3 regions of the Streptomyces sp. NPDC050732 genome follow, and region 1 is predicted to be linked to each of the others. Evidence: riboswitches for the same ligand, from Rfam matches in the RefSeq annotation. Region 1 holds a riboswitch; each other region holds the start of a gene.
The links. Region 1 has a riboswitch for thiamine pyrophosphate ahead of thiO (glycine oxidase ThiO). Riboswitches for the same ligand answer to the same signal wherever they lie in the genome.
Positions count from the first base shown of each region.

Region 2: linked by a shared signal. The riboswitch ahead of AB0H82_RS19200 (thiamine ABC transporter substrate-binding protein) and the one ahead of thiO (glycine oxidase ThiO) in region 1 are both predicted to bind thiamine pyrophosphate.
Region 3: linked by a shared signal. The riboswitch ahead of thiC (phosphomethylpyrimidine synthase ThiC) and the one ahead of thiO (glycine oxidase ThiO) in region 1 are both predicted to bind thiamine pyrophosphate.

Region 1 is NZ_JBFAHP010000013.1:167,368-170,632, forward strand. It holds gene AB0H82_RS14650 (Rv2175c family DNA-binding protein) at 1-111, opposite strand, end outside; gene AB0H82_RS14655 (FAD-dependent oxidoreductase) at 163-1,398, opposite strand; TPP riboswitch at 1,529-1,642, shown strand; gene thiO (glycine oxidase ThiO) at 1,640-2,869, shown strand; gene thiS (sulfur carrier protein ThiS) at 2,866-3,078, shown strand; gene AB0H82_RS14670 (thiazole synthase) at 3,085-3,265, shown strand, end outside.
Region 2 is NZ_JBFAHP010000019.1:112,423-115,687, forward strand. It holds gene AB0H82_RS19195 (iron ABC transporter permease) at 1-299, opposite strand, end outside; gene AB0H82_RS19200 (thiamine ABC transporter substrate-binding protein) at 374-1,468, opposite strand; TPP riboswitch at 1,545-1,661, opposite strand; gene rlmN (23S rRNA (adenine(2503)-C(2))-methyltransferase RlmN) at 1,706-2,812, opposite strand; gene AB0H82_RS19210 (phosphatidate cytidylyltransferase) at 2,905-3,265, opposite strand, start outside.
Region 3 is NZ_JBFAHP010000012.1:168,844-172,108, forward strand. It holds gene thiC (phosphomethylpyrimidine synthase ThiC) at 1-1,290, opposite strand, end outside; TPP riboswitch at 1,283-1,438, opposite strand; gene AB0H82_RS13830 (YibE/F family protein) at 1,510-2,952, shown strand; gene AB0H82_RS13835 (SsgA family sporulation/cell division regulator) at 3,101-3,265, opposite strand, start outside.

The sequences.
Region 1 (3,265 bases):
CTTGACCAGCTGGCGCACACGGGTCACCTCGACATCGAGCATTTCCGCGATGTCGGGGAGGTGCAGCCAGGCGGGGACAAGAGCGTCAGTCTTTGCGTCAATCTCGGTCACCGTCCCAGCGTATCTCTGGCCGGTGACACGCACCGGACGGCGGCCGTCCGGCTACCGGACCGCCTTCTTCAGGGGCACCGCCGGATCCGCCGTCAGAGCCGGGTCCAGCCGGGCGCCCGACTCGATCAGCCTGCGCCCCTGGGCCAGGTCCCTGGGGCGGCCCACCGCGAGGACCGCCACCAGGGCGCCCTCCCGCAACCAGCACACCGACCAGGCCACCCCCGACGGGTCGCCGCGCCACACCAGCTCGTCCGCCGATGCGTGGTGGCCCGCGTACTGCACGAAGCGGCCGAACTGCTCCGACCAGAAGTACGGCACGGGGTCGTACGCCGCGGGTGTCTCGCCGATGATGTTCGCCGCCACCGTGCGCGGGCCCTGCAGGGCGTTGTCCCAGTGGTGGACGAGCAGACGCTCGCCGTACCTTCCCGAAGGGAAGGAGGAGCAGTCGCCGACCGCGTACACGTCGGGCGCCGAGGTGCGCAGCCCGTCGTCGGCCACGACCTCCCTGTGGCTGCCCAGCTCGATCCCGGAGCCGGTCAGCCAGGCCGTCGCGGGCCGCGCCCCGATGCCGACGACGACGGCGCCCGCGGGCAGCCGGGTCCCGTCGGACAGGACGACGGTGCCCGGTTCGACACGCTCCACGCGCGCGTGGGTGCGCAGGACCGCTCCGGAGTCCGCGTACCAGCCCGTCATGGGGGCCGCGACCTCTTCGGGCAGCGCCCCGGCGAGCGGCCGTGCGGCGGCCTCGACCACGGTGACGGAACAGCCCGCCTCACGCGCGGCGGTCGCGAACTCCGCGCCGATCCAGCCCGCCCCGACGACCACGATCTCCCGCTGCTCGGCGAGGACAGGGCGCAGCCGCTCGGCGTCGTCCAGGGTGCGCAGCAGGTGGACGCCGGGGACTCCCTCGGTGCCGGGCAGCCGGATCGGTTCGGCGCCGGTCGCGAGGACCAGGACGTCGTACGCGAGGGGGCCGTCGGCGGTGTCCAGCTCGTGGTCGGCGGGGCGCACGCCGGTGACCTCGCGGCCCAGGACCAGCTCGATGCCGAGCGCCTCGAAGTCGATGTCGAAGGCGGAGCCCTCCGCCTTGCCGAGCAGCACCGCCTTGGACAGCGGCGGCCTGTCGTACGGCTGGTGCGGCTCCGCCCCGACGACGGTGACCGGACCGGCGAACCCCTGTTCGCGCAGGGCCACCGCGGTCTGCACCCCGGCCATTCCGGCTCCGACGATGACGACGCGCCGCGCCGCCTGCCGCTGACTTCCGCTCTGCCTCTGCTGCTCGCTCACCCGATCACTGTAGGGCGGCGTGCCGCGGCGCCTTGAGATGGCTGCGGGGAGATCTCTGACACACCGTCACCGCCCATACCCGGACAGCTCCCCTACTGCCACGCGAAGCGACGGGCTAGGGTGGCCGGTGCAGAGCACTCGCGGGAGCCCGGGCGCACCGGGCTGAGAGGGAGGCTGGGACGGCCTCCGACCGTACGAACCTGATCCGGGTCATGCCGGCGAAGGGAGGGGCTGGACGCCCATGCATCCACGTACGCCACCAGCGCGTCCGAGTACGACACCACCATCCGCCACCTCTGACGTCCTCGTCGTCGGAGGCGGCGTCATCGGCCTGGTCACGGCCTGGCGGGCCGCTCAGCGCGGGCTCTCCGTCGCGCTCGTCGACCCCGCGCCGGGCGGGGGCGCCGCGCAGGTCGCCGCGGGCATGCTGGCCGCCGTCACCGAACTCCACTACGGCGAGCAGACGCTGCTCGGCCTCAACGTCGAGTCCGCCCGCCGCTATCCCGCCTTCGCCGCCGAGCTGACCGAGGCGAGCGGACGGGACCTCGGCTATCGCGCGTGCGGCACGCTCGCCGTCGCGCTCGACTCCGACGACCGCGCCCACCTGCGCGAACTGCACGCCCTGCAGCGCCGTTCGGGGTTGGAGTCCGAGTGGCTGAGCGGCCGCGAGTGCCGCCGTCTTGAGCCGATGCTCGCTCCGGGCGTACGGGGCGGGCTGCGGGTCGACGGCGACCACCAGGTCGACCCGCGCCGGCTCGCGGCGGCGCTCGTGGTGGCCTGCGAGCGGGCCGGTGTGGCCTTCCACCGCGCGTGGGCCGAGCGCCTCTCGGTCGTACGCGACCGGGCGCGCGGCGTCGTCCTGGCGGACGGCACCGAGCTGGGCGCGGGCCTGACGGTGCTCGCGGCGGGCAGCCTCAGCGGGCGTCTCGGGGGCGTGCCGGAGGACGTCCTGCCGCCCGTGCGGCCCGTGAAGGGCCAGGTTCTGCGGCTGACGGTGCCGGAGCCGTACGCGCCGTTCCTGAGCCGCACCGTGCGGGCCGTGGTGCGCGGCAGCCACGTCTACCTCGTGCCGCGTGAGAACGGCGAGCTCGTCGTCGGCGCGACCAGCGAGGAGCTCGGCTGGGACACCACGGTGACCGCCGGCGGCGTCTACGAACTCCTGCGGGACGCGCACGAACTGGTCCCCGGCATCACGGAACTGCCGCTGACCGAGACCTGCGCGGGTCTGCGCCCCGGCTCCCCCGACAACGCGCCGCTGCTCGGCCCGACGCGGCTCGCCGGACTCCACCTGGCCACCGGCCACCACCGCAACGGCATCCTCCTGACGCCCCTCACGGGTGACGTCATGGCGCACGCCCTGACCACCGGTGAACTGCCGGACGTGGCGCGTCCGTTCACCCCGCGCCGCTTCGCCGAGCCCTCCCCCGTACCCCCTCCCGCCACGCCGCACTTCACGGAGCAGCACGCATGAGCACGCCCTTCGCCGTTTCCGTCAACGGGGAGGCACGCGACGTGGCCTCGGGCACCACGCTCGAAGCCGTCGTGGCCACCCTCTCCTCGGCGCACTCCGGTGTCGCCGCCGCCGTCAACGAAACCGTCGTCCCGCGCGCGCAGTGGCCCACCACGACGCTCGCCGCCGGCGACCGCGTCGAAATCCTCACCGCCGTCCAGGGAGGCTGAACCACCATGGCAGACGACCCCTTCGTCATCGGCGGGCTCACCCTCTCCTCGCGCCTGATCATGGGCACGGGAGGGGCGCCCAGCCTCGACATCCTGGAGCGGTCCCTGATCGCGTCCGGCACGGAGCTGACCACCGTCGCGATGCGCCGCCTCGACCCGGGCGTGCAGGGTTCCGTGCTCTCCGTCC
Region 2 (3,265 bases), on a different contig from region 1:
CCGACGACGACGGTCGGCAGCACGAACGGCACGGTGACGACGGCCCGCAGCAGCCCCTTGCCGGGGAACTCGAAGCGCGCGAAGACGTACGCGCCGGGGAGCGCGATCAGCAGCGTGAGCGCGGTCGACGCGAGCGCCTGCCAGGTGGTGAACCACAGCACGTGCCGGATGTCGGACTGCCCGAGCACGTCCGTGATCCGTCCGAACTGCCAGGCGCCGTCGACATGCAGTCCGCGCGCGACGATCGCCGAGACCGGGTAGGCGAAGAAGAGCGCGAAGAACGCGACGGGCAGGGCCATCAGGCCGAGCCGCGCCGCGCTCCCGCGACCGGCCCCCGCGCGGGAGCGTGCCTTGGTCCCGTCGGCTGCTTCGGTTACTTCAGTACGAGCGAGGTCCACGACTTGATCCACGGCTCGCGGTTGTCGGCGATCTTCTTCGGGTCCATGGTCTGCGGCGCGTCGACCGTCACGCCGTGCTCGGTGAACAGCTTCGGCAGCTTGGTGCCCTCGCGCACCGGGTTCACGAACATCTTCAGCGGCATGTCCTCCTGGAACTCCTTGCCCGCGAGGAAGTCGAGGAGCGCCTTGCCGCCCTTCTCGTTCCTCGCGCCGCTCAGCAGGCCCGCGTACTCGACCTGGCGGAAGCAGGTGCCGGTCGCGACGCCGGTCGGCGCCTGCTTCGGCTGCGGCTCTCCGTAGAGGACCTCTACGGGCGGCGAGGAGGCGTAGGAGACGACGAGCGGCCGGTCGCCCTTGGCCTTCTTGCCGCCGGCGGACCCGGAGAACTCCTCGTTGTAGGCCTGCTCCCAGCCGTCGACGACCTTCACGCCGTTGGCCTTGAGCTTCTTCCAGTAGCTCTCCCAGCCCTTGTCGCCGTACTTCGCGGCGGTGCCGAGCAGGAAGCCGAGCCCGGGCGAGGAGGTCGACGCGTTCTCGGTGACGAGCAGGTTCTTGTACGCGGGCTTGGCCAGGTCCTCGAAGGACTTCGGCGGCGCCAGCTTCTTGTCGGCGAAGTACTTCTTGTCGTAGTTCACGCAGATGTCGCCGCTGTCGACGGGCGTCACCCGGTGCTTGTCCTGGTCGACGCGGAACTCCGGCTTGATCTTCTCCGCGCCCTTGGCCTCGTACGACTGGAAGAGTCCGTTGTCGAGCGCCCGCGACAGAAGCGTGTTGTCGACGCCGAAGAAGACATCGCCCTGCGGGTTGTCCTTGGAGAGGATCGCCTTGTTCACGGCGGCGCCCGCGTCACCGTCCTTCAGGACCTTGACCTGGTACCCGGACCGCTTCTCGAAGTCCTTCAGCACGTCCTTGGAGACGTTGAAGGAGTCGTGGCTGACGAGCGTCACGCTCTTGGAGTCGGACCCTCCGGAACCGCTGTCGGAGCTGCCGCACGCGGAGACCGCGACGAGCCCGACGCCCACCGCCACGGCGGTGAACGAAACCTTCTTGGTGGTGCCCCTGGTGCTCACTGGTTTTCCTCCTGGGTGACCAGGAAGAGACGCGGCCCCGCCCGCGGGCCCGTGGCACGCGGGCAGGGCGCTACAGCTTGAGTGATGCCCGAACTTCCTACCCAGAATGACCTGGGCGAGGTTCAGAGGGTCTGCGGCCCACCTGTCCGAGGTGCCGCACTCTCAGCGCTGTGGCGCTCCCCTGTCGGAATATGCAGATGTGTGCACGCCCTCCCACGAGGGAGTACGCCCGTCAGACTACCTCTCGGCCGCGGCGAGCTGGCCGCACGCTCCGTCGATCTCCTGACCCCGGGTGTCCCGAATCGTGACCGGCACACCATGGGCGGCGATGGCCTCCACGAACGCCTTCTCGTCCTCGGGCCGCGAGGCCGTCCACTTGGAGCCCGGCGTCGGGTTCAGCGGAATCAGGTTCACGTGGACCGGCTTGCCCTTGAGCAGCCGGCCGAGCCGGTCACCGCGCCATGCCTGGTCGTTGATGTCCCGGATCAGCGCGTACTCGATGGAGAGGCGACGGCCCGACTTCGCGGCGTACTCCCAGCCGGCGTCGAGGACCTCCCGCACCTTCCACCGCGTGTTGACGGGCACGAGCGTGTCGCGCAGCTCGTCGTCCGGCGCGTGCAGGGAGATCGCGAGGCGGCACTTGAAGCCCTCGTCCGAGAACCGGTGGATGGCGGGCACGAGCCCCACCGTCGACACCGTGATGCCGCGCTGCGAGAGCCCGAGGCCGTCGGGCTCCGGGTCGGTGAGGCGCCGGATGGCACCGGTCACGCGGTTGTAGTTGGCGAGCGGCTCCCCCATCCCCATGAAGACGATGTTGGAGAGCCGGGCGGGCCCACCCGGAATCTCCCCGTCCCGCAGCGCGCGCATGCCGTCCACGATCTGGTGCACGATCTCACCGGTCGACAGGTTCCGGTCGAGGCCGGCCTGTCCGGTGGCGCAGAACGGGCAGTTCATGCCGCACCCGGCCTGCGAGCTGATGCACATGGTGACCCGGTCCGGGTACCGCATCAGGACCGACTCGACGAGGGTCCCGTCGAAGAGCCGCCACAGCGTCTTGCGGGTCGTGTCGTCGTCACAGCTGATGTGCCGCACCACGGACATCAGGTCGGGCAGCAGCGCCTCGCGGAGCTTGTCGCGCGCACCGGCGGGGATGTCGGTCCACTCGGCCGGGTCGTGCGCGTACCGCGCGAAGTAGTGCTGGGACAGCTGCTTGGCACGGAACGGCTTCTCGCCGATGGCGGCGACGGCTTCCTTGCGCTCGGCGGGCGTGAGGTCGGCGAGATGCCGCGGGGGCTTCTTGGCACCGCGGGGCGCGACAAAGGTGAGTTCTCCGGGTACAGGCATGGTCCTTCCAGTGTCGCAGACATACGACAAGGGGCTCGCCGCCCTGTGGACAACGAACCCCTCACGCACATCTACGCAGGTCAGCCCTGGTGTCACCCGGAGCCGACAAAGACCACGAGCAGCAGCCAGACCACCGGCGCCGTCGGCAGCAGCGAGTCCAAGCGGTCCATGATGCCGCCGTGGCCCGGCAGCAGCGTGCCCATGTCCTTGATGCCGAGGTCCCGCTTGATCATCGACTCGCCGAGGTCGCCGAGCGTGGCGCTCGCCGCGACCGCGAGGCCGATCAGCAGCCCCTGCCACCACGTCCCGCCGTCGATCAGGAACTCCATGCAGAGCGCGCCCGCGGCCATCGCGAAGGTGACCGCGCCGACCAGGCCCTCGCGGGTCTTGCCGGGGCTGATGCGCGGCGCCAGCTTGTGCTTGCCGAAGCGCCAGCCGATCGCGTACGCGCCC
Region 3 (3,265 bases), on a different contig from region 1:
GAGCGTGTAGAACGGCGCCTCCTCGCAGATCTCCTGCTGGAGGTCGATGTTCTCCTTGATCTTGTGCATCGGGACGTGACCGGGGCCCTCGATCATCGTCTGTACGTTATGACGCTTGGCGATCGTGTTGAGTTCCCCGAGGGTCCGCAACTCGGCGAACTGCGCCTCGTCGTTGGCGTCCGCGATCGAACCGGGCCGCAGGCCGTCGCCGAGCGAGTACGTCACGTCGTACGCCGCGAGGATCTCGCAGAGCTCCTCGAAGTGCTCGTAGAGGAAGCTCTCCTTGTGGTGCGCGAGGCACCAGGCGGCCATGATCGAGCCGCCGCGCGAGACGATGCCGGTCTTGCGGCGCGCGGTGAGCGGAACGTACGGAAGTCGTACGCCCGCGTGCACCGTCATGTAGTCCACGCCCTGCTCGGCCTGTTCGATGACCGTGTCCTTGTAGATCTCCCAGGACAGCTCCTCGGCCTTGCCGTCGACCTTCTCCAGGGCCTGGTAGAGCGGCACGGTGCCGATCGGCACGGGGGAGTTGCGCAGGACCCACTCGCGGGTCGTGTGGATGTTGCGGCCGGTGGACAGGTCCATGACCGTGTCGGCGCCCCACTGGGTCGCCCAGGTCATCTTGTCCACCTCCTCCTCGATGGAGGAAGTGACCGCGGAGTTGCCGATGTTGGCGTTCACCTTCACCAGGAACTTCTTGCCGATGATCATCGGCTCGATCTCCGGGTGGTTGACATTGGCGGGGATCACCGCGCGCCCCGCGGCGACCTCTGTCCGGACGATCTCCGGGTCCATGTTCTCGCGGATCCCGATGAACTCCATCTCGGGCGTGATCTCGCCGCGGCGGGCGTACGCCAGCTGCGTCACCGCCTGCCCCTGACGGCCGCGGCGCGGCTGGCGGGGGCGGCCGGGGAAGACCGCGTCGAGGTTCTTGAGTCCGCCGCGGGGCGAGGTGTGCTTGATGCCGTCGTCCTCGGGACGGGGCGGGCGGCCCACGTACTCCTCGGTGTCGCCGCGGGCGATGATCCAGTTCTCCCGCAGCGGCGGCAGTCCGCGGCGGACGTCGGTCTCGGCCGACGGGTCGGTGTACGGGCCCGAAGTGTCGTACAGGGTCACGGCCTTGCCGTTGGTGAGGTGCACCTGGCGGACCGGCACCCGCAGGTCGGGGCGCGAACCCTCGACATACGCCTTGTGCCAGCCGATGGACTTCCCGGCCCCGTCAGCCGCGACTGTGCTCTCAGAGTGCTCGTCGCTGCTGGAGGCAGGCGTGCGTGCGTCCGATGTGGTCATGAGACCTACTCCCTACGCCGGCATTACCCGGTAACAGGTTCGGCGGTCGACGCAGCGAATCCCGTACGTTTCGTGCACTCTTCGTGCCGTTTCGTACGGAGGTCAGCGCCCTCTCAGCCCGGTGCTCCGAGCTCCCGCGATTGCAAAGGTGGCTCCACGCTAGCGTCATGTCGGCCGCGCTGAACAGAGGGCCCCCTCCGTTCTTGCGATGATCGGTCAGTGACCACCACACAGCCGCCGCCTCCGCCGCCCCCGCAGCCGCCCTCCTCCGGGATGCCTCCTGAGGGGCATGGACATGGGTCCGGACACGGAAATGGGTCCGGGTCCGGGCACGGGCATTCCCACAGCCACGGCCCGGCCGCGCCCGTCTCCAAGCATCTGCGCAAGGTCATCGCCGCGGTCCTGATCCCCTTCGCCACCGCGGTCGTCGTGGGGCTCATGGTGCTGTGGCCCGGCGGCACGCCCTCGCACGAGCGGACCGGCGTCGGTTTCGACCGGCAGACGCAGTCGGCGAAGGTGACGAAGGTGCAGGAGCTGCCCTGCAAGGACCTCAGCCCCTCACAGCCCCCGCCGACCGGCGACACCTCCACCCCGGAGGGCCAGTCCGCGCAGTCCCGGGCCGAGGGCACCTGCAAGAAGGCGACGATCGAGGTGAGCAGCGGCAAGGACAAGGGCCGCACCTTCATTGAGTTCATCCAGCCGGACTCGCCCCGGCAACTCCGCAAGGGCCAGGAGGTGGTGGTCGCCTACGAGCCCAAGGCGCCCGAAGGCCTGCAGTACTCGGTCACCGATGTGAACCGCAAGATCCCGATGGCGCTGCTCGCCGGCATCTTCGCGCTCGCCGTCGTCGTGGTGGGACGGCTGCGCGGCGTGATGGCCCTGGTCGCGCTCGCCATCAGCTTCATGGTGCTCACGTTCTTCATCCTGCCGGCGATCCTGCAAGGTTCGAATCCGCTGGTGGTGGCGGTGATCGGGGCGAGCGCCATCATGCTGATCGCGCTCTATCTCTGCCACGGCCTCACGGCTCGCACATCGGTCGCGGTACTCGGCACGCTCATCTCCCTCCTGCTGATCGGGCTGCTCGGCTCGCTCTTCATCGGCTGGGCCGCCCTCACCGGCAACACGGACGACAACACCGGCCTCATCCACGGCCTGTACCCGTCCATCGACATGAGCGGCCTCCTGCTCGCGGGCGTCATCATCGGCTCGCTCGGCGTACTCGACGACGTCACGGTCACCCAGACCTCCGCGGTCTGGGAACTGCACCAGGCCAACCCGACGATGGGCTGGCGCGGCCTCTACCGCGCGGGCATCCGCATCGGCCGCGACCACATCGCCTCGGTCGTCAACACCCTCGTCCTCGCCTATGCGGGCGCCGCGCTGCCCCTGCTGCTGCTCTTCTCGATCGCTCAGTCCAGCGTGGGCACGGTGGCCAACAGCGAGTTGGTCGCCGAGGAGATCGTGCGCACCCTCATCGGCTCGATCGGCCTGGTCGCCTCGGTACCGGTGACGACCGCGCTGGCCGCCCTGGTCGTCTCGGCGGACCGCACGTCCGGTATCGGTGCGGGCGTCGGCGCCACCGGTGCCGGCTCCGGTGGCGAGGGCCGTGGGACTGGAGCCCGGCCTTCCCGCGGCGGGAAGGGGCGCCGCCGCAAGCGGTGACCGCGGCGCCGACAGCCCCGGCTGCGATCCATACCGTCGATGCGGTGGGTGCGGTCGATGCGGTCGATGCGGTCGATGCGGTGGGTGTAGTCGATGCCGTGAAATGCACCAAAATGCCTATGGCTCTCCTCCCGTTGACGACGCCGAATCAGCCCGCGTTCTGCTCCTCCGCGAGGATCCGGTCGAGTGCCTCGTCGAGGTGCGTCTCGAAGTCGGCGAGCGCCCGCTCCTGCCCGAGCGGCACCAACTTGTCCGTGCGGTCGAGGAAGGCGAGCAGCGGTGGGATGCCCACCCGGAACAGCGCCCGATCCGC